Regions from separate parts of the Shewanella goraebulensis genome, predicted to be linked through region 2. Evidence: predicted binding sites of a transcription regulator. Region 2 holds the regulator's gene; each other region holds the start of a gene.
What was found. Region 2 encodes NrdR, which represses ribonucleotide reductase genes. Its sites were predicted from a motif close to AAACACNANATNTNGTGTTT; they were not measured.

Region 1: nrdA (class 1a ribonucleoside-diphosphate reductase subunit alpha) is a predicted target of NrdR. The motif match lies at 2,998-3,017, and genes of this name have one in related genera.
Region 3: nrdD (anaerobic ribonucleoside-triphosphate reductase) is a predicted target of NrdR. The motif match lies at 3,560-3,579, and genes of this name have one in related genera.

Annotation. Positions count from the first base shown of each region.
Region 1 covers NZ_CP126972.1:2,388,056-2,394,150, reverse strand. Annotated here, with positions in the region: gene gyrA (DNA gyrase subunit A) at 1-730, opposite strand, end outside; gene ubiG (bifunctional 2-polyprenyl-6-hydroxyphenol methylase/3-demethylubiquinol 3-O-methyltransferase UbiG) at 1,087-1,815, shown strand; gene QPX86_RS10020 (HAD family hydrolase) at 1,941-2,609, shown strand; gene nrdA (class 1a ribonucleoside-diphosphate reductase subunit alpha) at 3,219-5,507, shown strand; gene nrdB (class Ia ribonucleoside-diphosphate reductase subunit beta) at 5,562-6,095, shown strand, end outside.
Region 2 covers NZ_CP126972.1:3,670,110-3,676,204, forward strand. Annotated here, with positions in the region: gene ribBA (bifunctional 3,4-dihydroxy-2-butanone-4-phosphate synthase/GTP cyclohydrolase II) at 1-167, opposite strand, end outside; gene QPX86_RS15575 (riboflavin synthase) at 223-879, opposite strand; gene ribD (bifunctional diaminohydroxyphosphoribosylaminopyrimidine deaminase/5-amino-6-(5-phosphoribosylamino)uracil reductase RibD) at 989-2,128, opposite strand; gene nrdR (transcriptional regulator NrdR) at 2,191-2,640, opposite strand; gene glyA (serine hydroxymethyltransferase) at 2,864-4,120, opposite strand; gene ettA (energy-dependent translational throttle protein EttA) at 4,309-5,976, shown strand.
Region 3 covers NZ_CP126972.1:1,965,035-1,971,129, reverse strand. Annotated here, with positions in the region: gene QPX86_RS08185 (YibL family ribosome-associated protein) at 82-438, opposite strand; gene nrdG (anaerobic ribonucleoside-triphosphate reductase-activating protein) at 824-1,306, opposite strand; gene nrdD (anaerobic ribonucleoside-triphosphate reductase) at 1,379-3,499, opposite strand; gene rssA (patatin-like phospholipase RssA) at 3,710-4,681, opposite strand; gene QPX86_RS08165 (DEAD/DEAH box helicase) at 4,871-6,095, shown strand, end outside.

The sequences.
Region 1 (6,095 bases), 1.3 Mb from region 2:
AGCGCATAACAGCACGGCCGCGGCCAGTCTTATATGCATCAATGATACCTTTACGGCCATTGATTGACGCAGCTGTTGGAAAGTCAGGTCCAGGAATATACTCCATTAGCTGTTCAATTGAGAGACTAGGCTCTTCAATTAACGCTAAACAACCTTGGACAACTTCATTGATATTGTGCGGCGGGATATTGGTCGCCATACCAACAGCAATACCAGAAGAACCATTGATTAATAATGTAGGAATGCGTGTAGGAAGAACCGCAGGGATATGTTCAGTACCATCATAGTTAGGTACATAATCCACGGTTTCTTTTTCTAAATCAGCTAGCAATGAATGCGCTAACTTCTCCATACGAATTTCGGTATAACGCATTGCCGCTGCTGAGTCACCATCGACAGAACCGAAGTTACCTTGGCCGTCTACTAGGGTATAACGCATTGAGAATGGTTGTGCCATACGTACGATTGTATCGTAAACAGCAGAATCACCATGTGGGTGATACTTACCAATTACGTCACCAACAACACGAGCTGATTTTTTATAAGGCTTATTAAAGTCGTTCTTTAATTCGTTCATTGCAAAAAGCACACGACGGTGAACAGGTTTTAAACCGTCACGAACGTCGGGTAATGCACGACCTACGATTACACTCATTGCATAATCTAAATAAGAATTTTTTAGTTCGTCTTCGATGTTAATTGGCGAAATTGATGATGCCAGATCAGTCATAAACTGCTCGTTCCCCTAAAATTAGCGCACAATAATTATTCCATTTTATTGTGTAGCTCAAAAACGTGATTTTGCATTCTAACACAGATAAATAAAGTGGCTAGACCTTAGAACAACGAAAAGTTAAAGCAAGTGAAAAACTGAATAAAAACAGCAAGAATTAGTCAATATTGTTTAGGTTTAACTACTTTTGAAATGCCTAAAGGCTGCTAACAAAACCCCAATGGCTTTTTTATCAGCAGTTACTGCCGAATATATAACCGATTAGAAATGAATCTTGTTTCATCTCACTATGTTTATTGCTTCGTATGGTTATAATGCATGCAATAATCATAAATAAAACATGGGTCCTTGCTATGTCTAACCAAGAACACACTACTCAACAGAATGTTGATCATCAAGAAATCGAAAAATTTGCCCAAATGGCAGAGTCTTGGTGGGATCCAAATGGTGACTTTAAACCATTACATCAATTAAACCCTTTGCGATTAAATTATATTGATCAAACCAGCGGTGGTTTATTTGAAAAACAAGTCATTGATATTGGTTGTGGCGGCGGAATATTGTCTGAAAGCATGGCAAAAATTGGTGCGAAGGTGACGGGTTTAGATATGGGCGAAGCACAAATTGAAGTCGCAAAACTTCATGCCTTAGAAACTGGGGTAACCATCAATTACGATACCATGACTGCTGAAGACCATGCTGCCACTCACGCAAATCATTATGATGTCGTCACTTGTATGGAAATGCTTGAACACGTACCAGATCCATTATCAGTTATTCAAGCATGTTGTGACATGGTTAAGCCTGGAGGTCATGTTTTCTTTTCAACCATCAACCGTAGCATGATGTCATATATACAAGCGATTGTAGGTGCAGAATATGTTTTAAAAATGCTGCCTGTCGGCACACACGATCACAGTAAGTTCATCAGACCTTCAGAGCTAATAAATTTAGTGGATAATACCGACTTAATTTGTCGCGACGCATTAGGCATCACTTATAATCCTCTTTCTGGTGTATATAAGTACACTAACAAGGTCGATGTTAATTACATGATTGCCACTCAAAAGGTCGCTGACTAAACAAAGTAAGATTAAGTTGTCATATCAAAAGGTAACGTCATTTCTGGCGTTACCACCCTTCTTAGTTCCAAATTAAACTTACTGATGTAATAGCTCGATAAGCTTGTTAATAACACGAGGCATTTATGAATTCTATTAAAGCTGTGCTCTTCGATTTAGACGGCACCTTAGCTGATACTGCACCTGATTTAATCCATGCGTTAAATCTAAGCCTGCTAGATCGTAAAATAGCACCTCAGAGTGTTGAAGCGCTGCGGTATTCGGCTTCACATGGCAGTCTTGCTTTAGTTAAAGCCGGCGTACCTCACCTTGATGAAACCACTCAACTTGAAATTCAGCAATCATTGTTGGATTACTACAAAATGGTCAATGGTGAAAAGGCACAGTTATTTGATGGATTTGATGTCTTTCTAGATTTGTTGGACAGTAACGAAATTCCATTTGGCATTGTCACTAACAAACAAGCAAAATTCACTCGACCACTTATCGATGCTTTAGGCTTAACGCATCGGGCGAAATCGATTATAAGTGGAGATTCAACTCATCACCCCAAACCCCATACCGCTCCAATGTTATTAGCTGCACAGCAAATTAATTGTAAACCCCAAGAGATATTATATTTGGGCGACGCAGAACGTGACTTAGTCGCAGCTGACAATGCAGGGATGATTGGCGGAACGGCCCTGTGGGGGTATTTATCTGAATCAGATACTCCAGATCAATGGCCAAGTAAAATTGAATTTAATACCGTTGCTGATTTGCACGAGCTTTTCCTGACGAAAGTTATTTCGTAACCAAAATCATTGCGAAATGGTCGCCATTAAATGGCCTTTTACAACTTATAAAATCGTTAGTTAATCTAGCAAGTCTAGCCTGCTATATTTGAAGAAACTGCATCAGCAACGTCTCTAATTCAGGTATAAGTCTGCTTAGCAAACCTTACATTTAAAAATCAAACTATTTTTATACTGAAACAATCGATCGCTGTTTATTTTAGCGATCGAACTAGCGTAACTTTTCGAACAAAAAAACGCCTAAACCAAAAAAATTAAGCGTATTTTACGTTAGCAGGTTAGCTTTTACTAACTTGTTTCAATATACATGAGATATCCACAAGTTATTCAACAAAATCTTGCTTGCAAATAGTGAGGAACCTCACTATCTTGTATGTATTAAATTTAAAAACACCATATCTTGTGTGTGACATCACTAAGAGACACTAGCTTAAAACCTACGTATCTCGCTGTAACACTAGTATTTTTGTTGATATTATGTTGTGAATACTTTTGGATGATCTGCTTACAAGGGAACGTAATGTGATTTATTGGCGATCGTAAATAACACGGTAGAAAAAGATCCAATAATAAATTGCACCAATAAATATAGAACCAAGGCTTTTTTTAATGAACAGCAATATGACAGTCACTAAACGCAGTGGCGAACGCGAAAAAATTGATTTAGACAAAATTCATCGCGTTATCGAATGGGCAGCAAAAGGACTGAAGAATGTTTCAGTTTCTGAAGTTGAATTACGCTCTCACCTGCAATTTTTCGATGGTATTCCTACTGAAGCTATCCACGAAACAATTATTAAGGCAGCAGCTGATTTAATTTCTCCTGAATCACCTGATTACCAATTTCTTGCTGCTCGTTTAGCTGTATTCCATTTACGTAAAAAAGCTTTCGGTCAGTTCGAACCACCTAAATTAATCGATCAAGTAAACCGTTTGGTTGAGCTTGGTAAATACGATAAGCATATTATTGAAGACTATACAGCTGAAGAATTAACTATTCTTGATGGCTATATGGATCATTGGCGTGATATGGACTTCTCTTATGCTGCAGTAAAGCAATTAGAAGGCAAGTACCTAGTTCAAAACCGTGTTACTAACGAAATATACGAAAGTGCTCAGTTCTTATATATCTTGGTTGCGGCATGTTTATTTGCTAAATATCCTAAAGAAACACGTCTTGATTACATCAAACGTTTTTATGATGCGGTATCTACCTTTAAGATTTCACTGCCGACTCCAATTATGGCTGGCGTTCGTACACCGACACGTCAGTTCAGCTCATGTGTATTGATTGAATGTGACGATAGCTTAGATTCAATTAACGCGACTGCATCTTCTATTGTTAAGTATGTCAGCCAACGTGCAGGTATAGGAATTAACGCTGGTCGTATTCGTGCTTTAGGTAGTCCAATCCGAGGCGGCGAAGCATTCCATACCGGTTGTTTGCCTTTTTACAAGTATTTCCAAACCGCGGTTAAGTCATGCTCACAAGGCGGTGTACGAGGCGGCGCAGCAACCTTGTTCTACCCTATTTGGCATTTAGAAGTTGAATCACTTCTTGTCCTTAAAAATAACCGTGGTGTTGACGACAACCGTGTTCGTCATCTCGATTACGGCGTGCAATTAAACAAACTGATGTATCAGCGTTTAATTAAATCTCAAAACATTAGCTTATTTAGCCCATCTGACGTACCTGGTTTATACGATGCGTTCTTTGCTGATCAAACTGAATTTGAACGTCTGTATTTACAGTATGAAGCTGACACTAGCATTCGTCGCAAAGAGATAAAGGCAGTTGAATTATTTTCACTGATGATGCAAGAGCGAGCTTCAACTGGTCGTATTTATATTCAAAACGTCGACCACTGTAATACCCACAGCCCATTCGACCCAAAAGTTGCGCCAATTAAGCAATCTAACCTTTGTTTAGAAATTGCTTTGCCAACTAAGCCAATGAAAAACATTGAAGATCCAAATGGTGAAATCGCCCTTTGTACTCTTTCAGCGCTTAACCTAGGCGCAATCAATAACTTATCTGAGTTAGAGCCGCTGGCTGATTTGGCAGTTCGTGCACTTGATAACTTATTAGATTATCAAGACTACCCAATTATTTCAGCTCAGCTTGGTTCAATGAATCGTCGAACTCTTGGTATAGGTGTTATTAACTTTGCAAATTACCTAGCGAAAAATGGAATGAAATATTCTGATGGCTCAGGTAACAACTTGACCCATAAAACATTTGAAGCAATTCAGTTCTACTTATTAAAAGCTTCTATGAATTTAGCGAAAGAACAAGGTGCTTGTCCGTTATTTAACGAGACAACGTACGCTGAAGGTATCTTGCCAATTGATACTTACAAACGTGACCTTGATAAAATTTGTAGTGAACCACTTCATATGGATTGGGAAGGTTTACGCAGCGATATTCAGCAACATGGCCTACGTAACTCAACCTTGTCAGCGCTAATGCCTTCTGAAACATCGTCACAGATTTCTAACGCGACTAACGGTATTGAGCCTCCACGTGGCTTGATTAGTGTTAAAGCAAGTAAAGACGGTCAGTTAAAGCAAGTAGTACCAGACTTTGATGAACTAAAACATCAATATGAACTGCTTTGGAATATGCCAAACAACAATGGTTACTTAGAGTTAGTTGGCATTATGCAAAAGTTTATCGACCAAGCTATTTCGGCAAACACTAACTACGACCCAACACGTTTTGACGGTCAGAAAGTTCCGATGCAAACTTTGCTTAAAGATTTGCTAACAGCCTACAAATTAGGGGTTAAGACCCTTTATTATCACAACACTCGTGATGGTGCATCAGACAACTTAGACGACATCACTGTAGTCGAAAAAGAAGACGATGATTGTGCCGGCGGCGCTTGTAAGATTTAATCAATAATTTGCATACAATCGCGGGGAGTTTCCCCGCTTTTTTAGGATATATAAATGGCTTACTCTACTTTTTGTCAAACACCTAACAACCCAATGAACGAGCCAATGTTCATGGGCCAATCGGTTAATGTTGCGCGTTACGATCAACAAAAATATGAAGTTTTTGAAAAGTTAATTGAAAAGCAATTATCTTTTTTCTGGCGCCCAGAAGAAGTAGATGTAAGTAAAGATAAAATTGATTACCAAAGCTTACCTGAGCATGAAAAGCACATTTTCATCTCAAACCTTAAATACCAAACATTATTGGATTCTATTCAAGGTCGTTCACCTAATGTCGCCCTTCTACCTTTAGTGTCACTGCCAGAATTAGAAACATGGATTGAAACCTGGTCGTTTTCAGAGACAATTCACTCGCGTTCTTATACTCATATTATCCGTAATATTGTTAACGACCCATCAGTAGTATTTGACGATATCGTGGTAAATGAAGAAATTCTGAAGCGCGCTGGTGATATTGCACAATACTATGATGACCTTATTGAGTTAACTCAAGTATTCAATTTACACGGTGAAGGCACTCATAATATC
Region 2 (6,095 bases):
ATTAAACCACGTCCATAAGTGGCCATGAAGTTAATTGCTTCTGGCGTGACCTTTTCGGCAGCCATGATTAAATCGCCTTCATTTTCTCTGTCTTCATCGTCCATCAAGATAACCATTTTACCTTGGCGAATGTCTTCGATGATCTCTTCTATACTATGTAGTGCCATGTTAAGACCTTTATGTAGTTATTTCCCATATCTGCAATATAGGGTAAAAATAGGGTTATCGCATAAATCCAGCGCTGGCTAACATTTCCATCGTGACTCCGCCTGTTGCTTTGGCAGGCTTTCCCGGATTCATTAGTCGTTCTAAATATCGTGCAATGAGGTCAACTTCAATATTGACCTTATCGCCTGCTTTTAATACTGTCAGGGTTGTTTCTGATGCTGTGTGCGGCACTATCGTTAATCGAAAACGATGACCATCAATTTCATTCACAGTTAGGCTAACACCATCAATAGTAATTGAGCCTTTATGGGCTATATAATGGGCTAACTCAGCAGGCGCAGCTAACCAAAACTCTATGGCCTTACCGCGAACACTGCGTTGTTCTACAACAGCGATTCCATCAACATGGCCGCTGACCATATGACCACCAAGACGTGTGGTTGGCAGTACGGCTTTTTCAAGATTAACTTTTTGGCCAACGTGATAGTTAGCAAAACCGGTCAGCGCGACCGTTTCAGCCGAAATATCGGCGACATAGCCATCAGCTAAACACTCCACCACGGTTAAACATACACCGTTAGTGGCAATACTATCGCCTAACTTCACATCAGCTAAATCCAAGTGACCACTGGCAACGGTTAAACGAATATCATCACCTTTACGCTCGATTTTTCTCAATGTGCCTAAGGCTTCAATAATGCCGGTAAACATAAGTACTCACTTATTTGTGGTTCAGTTCTGATAGGTTGTATTCAGCTCAATTAGCTTTGTCAAAAAGGTTCATTCTCAACAAGGTTATTATCGTAAACGATGTAACCAGCTAAAGATTAAAAATCATCCGTTGATCTTCGCCTACTCGGCGCGAATCTACTAATTGTAACTCAGGAATTTGTTCCATAGTTTGATAGTCGTTCAGTTGTAATAAATTTCGGCCATGACTACCTAAAATTTTCATTGCTTGATAAAGATAAAGCTCATCTGCAAGTTTTGCATCTAGTACGCTACCAGCAAGACAGGCTCCAGCCTCAACCAGTACTGAGTTACATTGCTTACCTAAATAAGTAAATAACGCATGTAAATCAACGCGTCCATCTTCATTTGTGGCAATAGTGATACAACTAACATGATTGTTAAATTTTTCTTGTACTTCTGCGGGGTAATCCACACAGGAAACCAACAATACAGGTGATGTAAAATCAAATAGCTTCATTTCACTCGTTAGCCTTGCTTTACTATCTAAAATAACCCGCAAAGGCTGTTGCAGATCTGAGGGCACAAGTGAGCTTTTCAAGCTGCCTAACTCCTCATAACGCACATTTAGCGTTGGGTTATCAGCAAGTACTGTTTCAACACCCGTTACCAGTGCACAATGACGAGCGCGTAACTTTTGCACGTCAGCTCGTGCATCTGGACCTGTTATCCACTTTGATACTCCATTTGAAAGCGCTGTTTTACCGTCGATACTTGCAGCTAATTTTATGGTGATGCGAGGCAGGCCTGTGGTCATTTTTTTAGTGAAGCCTAAATTGAGTAATTTGGCTTGTTCGGTAAGTAAGCCAACATCAACTTGAATGCCCGCTTCTTTTAAAAGCCTTATACCATTACCGGCAACTTGTGGGTTCGCATCGACTTCGGCGACGACTACTCTTTTAACCCCTGCTTTGATTAATGCCAAGGCACAAGGAGGCGTGCGACCATAATGACTGCAAGGCTCAAGCGTGACATAGGCGGTGGCCAGAGAAAGTTTATGTTGGTTTTGCTTGGTGTCTACATCATGAAGGGCATGAATTTCAGCATGAGGGCCGCCCGCTTTAATGTGATATCCCTGACCAATGATTTTATCATCAACAGCAATAACACAGCCGACATTAGGATTAGGGCGGGTGGTATAACGCCCTTTTTCAGCCAATGAAATTGCTAGGCTCATCATTTCGATGTCAATAACGGACCACTGAGACATAAACACCTACTTGAATAGTGGCTGCAAAATATAATCTACAGCCTCAATATTGGGAACAGAAATTACTTTTGTAGTTTAGCGATGGCTTCGCCAAACTGAGACACATCTTCAAAGGCACGATATACAGAAGCAAAGCGAATATAAGCCACTTTATCTAGTACCATTAATTGTTCCATCATTAAATTACCAATCATTGCTGAGTCAATTTCGCGCTCACCAGTGCCACGTAAAGTAGATTTGATTTTAGTTAATGCTTGTTCAATTTGGTCAATAGATACTGGACGTTTCTCCACAGCACGAAGCATTCCGCCTCGCAGTTTATCTTCATCAAATGGTTGGCGAGTACCATCTTGTTTGATAACCCGTGGCATAACCAGCTCAGCACCCTCAAAGGTAGTGAATCTCTCATGGCACAATGTACATTCCCGACGGCGACGCACTTGATGGCCATCAGCCACCAGACGAGAGTCAATCACTTTGGTATCTGTCGCGCTACAAAATGGGCAATGCATATTCGCTCCTGGAAAATAAAATAAAATGGCTGTAAGCACAAAGTACTTACAGCCATTAAAGTTTATCCTATTTACTTTATAAGGTTAACCTTATCGATAAGATAATCCTACTTAGTTAAAATGGATCATGTGTCTAAATAAGAGAAGCAATACAAGCTTGGATTAATTAGCACGGTCTTGCTTAACGACTATCAACACAAATTAACGGTTTTATCCGTAATTTTTATCCGTAAACAGGGTATTTAGCACACAACTCAAGCACTTGGTTCTTAACGCGCTCAATTGTACCTTCATTAGTAATGTCATCTAGTACATCACACATCCAGTTTGTTAGCTCTACCGATTCAGTTTCTGTGAAACCACGGCGAGTAATCGCTGGAGAACCAATACGTAGACCAGAGGTCACGAAAGGTGAACGTGGGTCATTCGGTACTGAATTTTTGTTTACTGTGATGTTAGCTTTACCTAACGCAGCATCAGCATCTTTACCAGTCATATCTTTGCTAATCAAATCAAGCAAGAATAAGTGGTTATCAGTGCCACCAGAAACAACATCGTAGCCACGCTCAATGAAGGTTTTCGCCATCACTTTAGCATTGGCAACAACTTGCTCTTGGTAAGTGGTAAATTCAGGATCGAGAGCTTCTTTAAATGCAACCGCTTTAGCAGCGATAACGTGCATTAAAGGGCCGCCTTGGCCACCTGGGAATACTGCTGAATTTAACTTTTTGTAGATGTCTTCATCATTTGCAGCAGAAAGGATTAAACCACCACGAGGGCCAGCAAGTGTTTTATGAGTTGTTGTCGTTACAACGTGCGCATGTGGCAGTGGATTCGGGTAGATACCCGCAGCAACAAGACCTGCAACGTGGGCCATATCAACAAATAAGTAAGCACCGACTTTATCAGCGATTTCGCGGAATTTACCCCAATCGATAATACCTGAGTAAGCAGAGAAACCAGCAATAATCATTTTTGGATTGTGCTCTACAGCTAAACGCTCAACTTCAGCGTAATCGATTTTACCAGTCGTTTCATCGATACCGTACTGAACAGCATTATAAAGCTTGCCAGAAAAACTAACGTGAGAACCATGGGTCAAGTGACCACCATGGGCTAGGCTCATACCTAAAACAGTATCACCGCCTTGAAGTAGCGCCATGAAAACTGCTGAGTTTGCTTGAGAACCAGAATGCGGCTGTACGTTTGCGTATGTAGCGCCAAATAATTCTTTTGCACGAGAAATAGCTAACTCTTCTGCAATATCTACATGCTCACAACCGCCGTAGTAACGCTTACCAGGGTAACCTTCAGCATACTTGTTAGTTAGCTGAGAACCTTGTGCTTCAAGAACACGTGGGCTGGTATAGTTTTCTGACGCGATTAATTCAATGTGCTCTTCTTGGCGACGAGTCTCATCTTCAATGGCTTGAAACAGTTGTGGATCGTAATCCGCGATATTCATAGCTTTCTTTAGCATTGGTGTCTCCAACAGCAGTTCTTATATATAGGGTTGCGCGGTATTCTACTCTGCTCTGCGTCACAATCCCAGTATTTACAACATGAATTTCTTTGGAAATTATCATTATTTTAATTAATCCAAAATTTGAGTTAACCGAAAAATAAAGTAGAATTATCATCATCATTGGTCACCAAAGAACCTCAAAAATGGCTCAATTTGTCTATAGTATGCTGCGGGTAGGAAAGATTGTTCCGCCTAAGAAACAAATTCTTAAAGATATTTCACTCAGTTTTTTCCCTGGCGCCAAAATTGGTGTCTTAGGTTTAAACGGTTCAGGCAAATCCACTTTACTTCGTATCATGGCAGGGTTAGATACTGAAATCGAAGGCGAAGCGCGCCCGATGCAAGATCTAAAAATCGGATACCTTCCACAAGAGCCTAAGCTTGATGAATCGCAAACCGTACGTGAAGCCATTGAAGAAGCGGTAAGTGAAGCTAAGAATGCCCTCACCCGTTTAGATGAAGTGTATGCACTATATGCTGAACCTGATGCTGACTTTGATGCACTTGCTAAAGAGCAAGGTCAACTGGAAGCGATTATTCAATCTCAAGATGCGCATAACCTTGATGTGGTGCTAGATCGCGCAGCGAATGCTTTACGTCTTCCTGATTGGGATGAAAAAATCGAAGTATTATCAGGTGGTGAACGTCGCCGCGTAGCAATCTGTCGTCTGTTACTTGAAAAACCAGACATGTTGCTACTTGATGAACCAACCAACCACTTGGATGCAGAATCTGTTGCATGGCTTGAGCGCTTCTTACAAGATTACACAGGCACCGTTGTGGCCATTACCCATGATAGATATTTCTTGGATAATGCCGCTGGGTGGATTTTGGAACTTGACCGTGGTGAAGGTATTCCGTGGGAAGGTAACTATTCTTCGTGGTTAGAGCAAAAAGATGCTCGTCTACAACAAGAATCATCTACAGAAAGTGCGCGCCAGAAAACCATTCAAAAAGAATTAGAATGGGTACGCCAAGGCAGTAAAGGTCGTCAATCTAAAGGCAAAGCCCGTATGGCTCGCTTTGAAGAATTGAACACCAACGACTATCAAAAGCGTAACGAAACTAATGAATTGTTCATTCCACCAGGGCCTCGTTTAGGTGACAAAGTAATTGAGGTTAATAACTTAACTAAGTCATATGGCGATCGCGTATTGATTGATGACTTAACCTTTGCCGTCCCTAAAGGTGCCATTGTCGGTATTATCGGTGCTAACGGCGCGGGTAAATCAACTTTGTTTAAGATGATTTCAGGTGCAGAACAGCCTGATAGCGGCAGCATCGAAGTGGGTGAGTCTGTACAAATTGCGTCTGTTGAGCAGTTCCGTGATTCGATGAATGATAAAAATACTGTTTGGCAAGAAATTTCCGACGGTCAAGATATCATGCGTATTAATAACACAGAGATCCCAAGTCGCGCTTATGTTGGCCGCTTTAACTTCCGTGGTGGCGATCAGCAAAAAATCATTGGCACATTGTCTGGTGGTGAGCGTAACCGTGTCCATTTAGCAAAACTGCTACAAGCAGGTGGTAACGTACTCCTACTCGATGAACCAACCAATGACTTAGATGTTGAAACACTACGTGCGCTAGAAGAAGCGTTATTAGAGTTCCCTGGTTGTGCCATGGTTATTTCCCATGACCGTTGGTTCTTAGACAGAATCGCCACTCATATTTTAGATTATCGTGATGAAGGCCAAGTTAACTTCTATGAAGGTAACTACACAGAATATACCGCATGGTTAAAAGAGCATTTAGGCACAGAAGCGATTGAGCCTCATCGTCTTAAGTACAAGCGTATTGCCAAGTAGCACCACCTGTTAGTGTAAACAAAACGCGTTAAAATAATTAAGCCCCATTAAATCATCCTTTTTGTAAAGAAAGGTTGTTTAAACTGGGGCTTTTTAATATTTCAAACAAAAATAAAGAC
Region 3 (6,095 bases), 1.7 Mb from region 2:
AAACCTTTAAGACAACGCTCAATCCTTGAGACTATTCATCCTTGAACTGACATATATGTCATGACTATTTCGTATATTGGACTAGAATTTTGCAGGAGCAAAACCGGTGACAACAGTGATATTCATTTCACGGCCCATAGCTGTCATTGGATGAACAACTACAAGTCCTTTAACTGACTTTTTAAGTTTGCCCATATCAGCTTGTTCAGCTTTAGTCAGCGCACGATTGAACTTTAAGCCTTTAACTTCTTGACCTTGTTTGTTCAGTTGACGTGATTGCTGGTTTTTCAAACTAGCAATTCGCTTAGTGACTGTGGCAATTTCTTTCTTAAACTGCATGATAATCGCTTTATCTTCACGAGCTTCAGCGGCAGCAAGTTTACGACGAAACTTCTCTGCTTTATCGTTTAATGCTTGCAGTTCTTGTTTTAAATTCATTTCTTTACCTTAAATTCTTTCATGTTATCGATAGCAATGAGTTGTTTTGATATCGAACAACACTTTTTCGAACGCAAATTATATACCTAAAGAGGTTGAATTAGCTAACTTCAAAGCCCGTTACAACGCATAAATTTACTATTTCATCACTGGTATGGGTACTTCATCGTCTAATGGGTATAAATTGGACTTTGATTACTATAGTTTTTTATAACGTTTAAGTTAAACTCGATACAGTAATAACGTCATTATCGATGAAAACAAACTCTGATTGTTCATGTCCCAGTTATTAATAGTTGTAAAACAAATCCATCAAAAGTGAGCTTCAAAAAGCTCTTTCATGACAATCAGCAAGCCACAACTAAAAGTTTACTAACAGCAATAGTTAACCAACAGTAATTAACTCACTCATATCATGAATAACTTGATTTGAACTTCCACGCCATTTTAGGCTTGGGTCGGCTAAGTCTTGTTCAAACTTGCCATCAACTAATACATCCACATACGACAACACTTGCTGTTGTTTCAGCGACATTTCATCAAGTTTATAACCACTCCACAGCCAAATGTCTTTATCAGGGCATTCCGCTTTTACACGTTTTACTAAAGATAATATAGCGGTGAGATTGGCTGGAAATAACGGATCGCCGCCTGACAAAGATAATCCACGGCGTTTGATTCGAGTATCATTTAAATCAGCAATGATTTGATCTTCCATTTGCTTATCCACTTCATGACCTGAGCGAGGATCCCAAGTCGACTGGTTATAACAACCGCGACATTGATGTTCGCAACCTGATACAAACAAAGTGCAGCGCGTACCGGGGCCGTTAATCACATCGACAGGATAATACTGATGAAAATTCATAACACTTACCTTTCAAATAAATAAGGCGCTATTCAGCGCCTTATTTGATTCTATCTTAACTCAATGACACAACTAGATATGCTTAACGCGGCGCTTCACTTCTTCTTGCTTACCGTGGTTAAACGGACGCGCATCTGGGCTACCTAAATAACCACATACACGACGTGTTACCGATACTCTGCTTGGTTCATGATTACCACATTTAGGGCAAACAAAACCTTTGCTAGTACAGTTAAATTCGCCTACAAAGCCACAGTCATAACACTCATCAATTGGCGTGTTGGTGCCGTAATAAGGCACTCGGCTATAACTGTAATCCCATACGTTTTCTAATGCTTCAATGTTGTGTTGCATGTTAGGAAACTCACCATAACAAATGAAACCACCGTTTGTGATTTCTGGATACGGTAATTCAAAATCAATTTTGTCGTATGGATTAACTTTCTTTTCAACATCTAAGTGGAAGCTATTGGTGTAGTAACCTTTATCAGTGACACCTTCAACTACGCCAAACTGTTTTGCATCTAACTGACAGAAACGGCTACACAAGTTCTCACTTGGGGTGCTGTATAAGCTAAAGCCATAACCAGTTTCTGCTTTCCAAGACTCTGTTGCACGCTTCATTACATTGATAATTTCAATGGCTTTGGTACGAAGTAACTCACTATCAAATACATGCTCTTCTGTTCCGTATAACGCATTGATGGTTTCATGCAGACCGATATAGCCTAATGAAATCGACGCGCGACCATTTTTGAAAATTTCAGAAATATCATCATCAGCTTTTAAGCGAACACCACATGCGCCTTCCATATACAGAATTGGTGCTACTCGGGCTTTAACCCCAACTAGTCGAGCGATACGCGTGTCTAATGCTTTACGAGCCAATGTCATTCTTTCATCAAGTAATGCGAAGAATGCTTTTTCGTCGCCTTTTGCTTCAATCGCAATTCTTGGCAAGTTAAGGCTAACCACACCTAAGTTGTTACGACCTTCGTGAACAAGCTCGCCATTTTCTTCGTAAGTACCTAAGAAAGAACGGCAACCCATTGGGGTTTTAAATGAACCAGTGACACGTTCAACTTGTTCATAGTTAAGAATATCTGGATACATGCGCATAGTGGCACACTCTAATGCCAGCTTTTTAACATCATAATTGCTATCAGAAGCTTTATGATTTACCCCATCACGAATAGCAAATACAAGTTTTGGGAACACCGCGGTTTTACGGTTTTTACCAAGGCCTGCCATACGTACTGTTAGTATCGACTTTTGAATTAATCGAGATTCCCAGCTGGTGCCCAAACCAAAACCGAAGGTCACAAATGGTGTTTGGCCATTTGCTGTATGCAGTGTGTTCACTTCATACTCTAAAGACTGGAATGCGTCATGACATTCTTTTTCTGTCTGCGCCATAGCAAAGGCTTCAACGTCGCTAACGCCCCACTCTTTACCAATCACTAATTGCTTTTGGTAACTCTTTTGTACAAATTCTGCTAACACTTCATCGATACGGTTAATGGTAGTACCGCCGTATATGTGGCTAGCAACCTGCGCGATAATTTGTGCAGTAACTGCTGTCGCTGTTGAAATTGATTTTGGCGTATCAATTTCTGCGTTACCCATTTTAAATCCATGGGTCATCATGCCCGCTAAATCAATTAGCATGCAGTTAAACATTGGGAAGAAAGGTGCATAATCAAGGTCATGATAATGCAGTTGACCAGACTCATGAGCTGCAACAATGTCTTTAGGTAATAAGTGCGATTTAGCGTAATGCTTAGCCACAATACCCGCTAATAAATCACGCTGAGTAGGAATAACTTTTGCGTCTTTATTGGCATTTTCATTAAGAATAGAGCTGTCGCTTTGTTCAACTAGACCACGAATTTCACAGTTAAGTTTACTTTTTGCTTCACGACAAATATCGCGGTCATGGCGATACTCGATATAATGGCGAGCCACTTCTTTATGAGGCCCTTCCATTAGTAAGTTTTCAACCAAATCTTGAAGATGATGAATCTCTACTTCTTGTTTGTGTGATAGCTGCTCTTTAATCACACAAGCTACAGTAGCTGCGTAATCTACATCGGCATGACCTGTAGCCGTCGCCATTGCAGCAACAATGGCATCCCTTATTCTAGACTCATCAAATACAGTCCGACAACCGTCCCTTTTTATTACTACAGGCATTACTTTTACTCCATTTATGCACAGGATATAAACACTATATATCCACAGCAAAGAACTAACAAACACAAGATATGGTGCATTAAGCAATAATGAAGACTAGAAATCCATGATCTGGATCATAGTTTAATGAAGGCATATAAAATGAAAAAAATTACTGCCAAGCTCTGCACTAAATAGCAATACAGAGCTTGACCAGAATTATGAAAACCGTTATCGGCCTAGCGAAGAGTTGATTAAATGAGCGGTTTGACGTACTGCTTGTCGACCTGCTTCTATGGCTTCTGCAGCGCGATGAAATTCCATGGTGCCAATATCTGCAAGCTGTGGCACCAAACAAACATCAGGTGGGTCACCCATCAAACGTGCACGCTTATGTCGCTGCTCTAAAATATCCATTGATTGAGACATCACTGCGATCATTCCGGGGTGAGATTTAGTCGACATCGAAAACTTTTCAGTCAGACCAGAAATGTACTCTTTACCTTTACCCAGAATATCCATAAACGCTGACTCAGATTCTTTTGCTTCTTGCTGTTGTTTTTCAAGTGCTGTCGGCGCACGGCTTTTCATTTGTTGTGGCAACATATGCATACTATTGCGACGGTGACCATTCAAATCAACCGCAATAACCACATCCACATCCATTGCACGGCACATTGATACTGGAACTGGATTGACTACTGCGCCATCCACCAACCAGCGATCTTCGAGTTGCACTGGCGGTAAAAACCCGGGCATTGAACAAGATGCTCTAACGGCATGACGTAAATCACCTTCTTTAAACCAAATTTCTTGCCCTGAGTATAAATCTGTCGCAACGGCAGAAAATGGTTTGTTCAATTGTTCAATTTTAAGTTCACCAATTCGGCCTGCTAAGACATCAAACACTTTCTCGCCACTGATTAAGCCCCCCTTGCGCCAGCTTAAATCCATCAAACCTAAAACATCCCAGCTAGAAAACCCGCGTACCCAGCTCTCTAACTCATCGAGATGATCATTGGCGTAAGCCGCGCCAACTAATGCTCCCACTGAACATCCAGCAATTTTATCTGGATAAACCCCCATTTCAGCAAGTTCTTTTAACACACCAATATGCGCCCAACCTTTTGCCGCACCACTACCTAAGGCAACACCTATTCGTAATTGTTTGGTGTTAGTTGCTTCTTTGGGGACATCCGACATGTTTTTATACATCCTTTAACGAAAAATACGACAAAATTAAAATGGTAAAACTCAGCATAACTGAGGCTTAAGCTGTTGGCTATCTCAGGCTTACACGTTATAATATCTGGCTATCATTTTTTAGGGGATTTACCTTTGTTATTTACCGATTTTTCTTTAGACAAACGCTTACTTGAAAGTCTAAAGCATATGGGCATTTCTGAGCCAACTGAAATTCAGCAGCAAGCCCTGCCGATTGCCCTAGCGGGTAAAGATTTAATGGCATCTTCAAAAACCGGTTCAGGTAAAACCCTGGCATTTTTATTACCAGCACTGCAGCGCGTAATATCAACAAAGGCCTTATCTAAAAAAGATCCGCGTGTACTTATTTTATTACCAACCCGAGAGCTTGCTCAGCAGGTTTATGGCCAGCTTCGTTTATTGGTGGCAAACACTCAATATAAAGCGGTGAGCATTTTAGGTGGTGAGAACTTTAACGATCAAGCAAAATCGTTATCCCGTGATCCTCACTTCATTGTGGCTACACCGGGGCGCATTGCCGATCATCTTCAGCAGCGTCATCTTTACCTTAATGGCCTAGAACTGCTTATTCTAGATGAAGCAGATCGCATGCTTGATTTAGGGTTTGCACCACAACTAAAAGCCATTAATGACGCAGCGGATCACAAGCGCAGACAAACCTTGATGTTCTCAGCCACACTCGATCATGACCATGTTAATGATATTGCTGCGACATTACTGAAAACCCCAAGCCACGTGGCTATTGGTGCATCACACAACGAACATAAAGATATTACACAGCGTGTATATTTAGTTGATCACTTAGATCACAAACAAGCACTATTGCAGCACATACTTAAAACTGAACAGCACAAGCAAGTAATTATTTTCACAGCAACTCGTGCGGACACGGACAGGTTAGCAAAACTTCTCGCTGAACAAGGCTTAGAAACTGCAGCGTTAAGTGGTGACTTAAATCAATCTGCCCGTAATCAGATTATGGATAAGTTCAGCCGCGGTCAGCAAAAAATATTGGTGACAACGGATGTTGCATCTCGTGGACTCGATTTATTAAACGTGTCATTAGTGATTAACTTTGACATGCCAAAATTTGCTGAAGAATACGTACACCGTATTGGCCGTACTGGCCGTGCCGGTGCCAAAGGAGATGCAATTTCATTAGTTGGCCCTAAAGACTGGGACAGTTTTAAGAAAATCCAAGTATTCTTACGTAAGAATTTCGACTTTTCGACTATTGAAGGTCTCCAAGGCAAGTTCAATGGCCTGAAAGATAAGCCTAAAGCGGCCAACAAAAATGCGAAAGCAAACGACGCCAAAACATCGAACAAAAAGCGTAGTACAAGCAATAAGCCTAAAACAGCACCTAAGCGTGATAAACGCTTTATTACTGGTG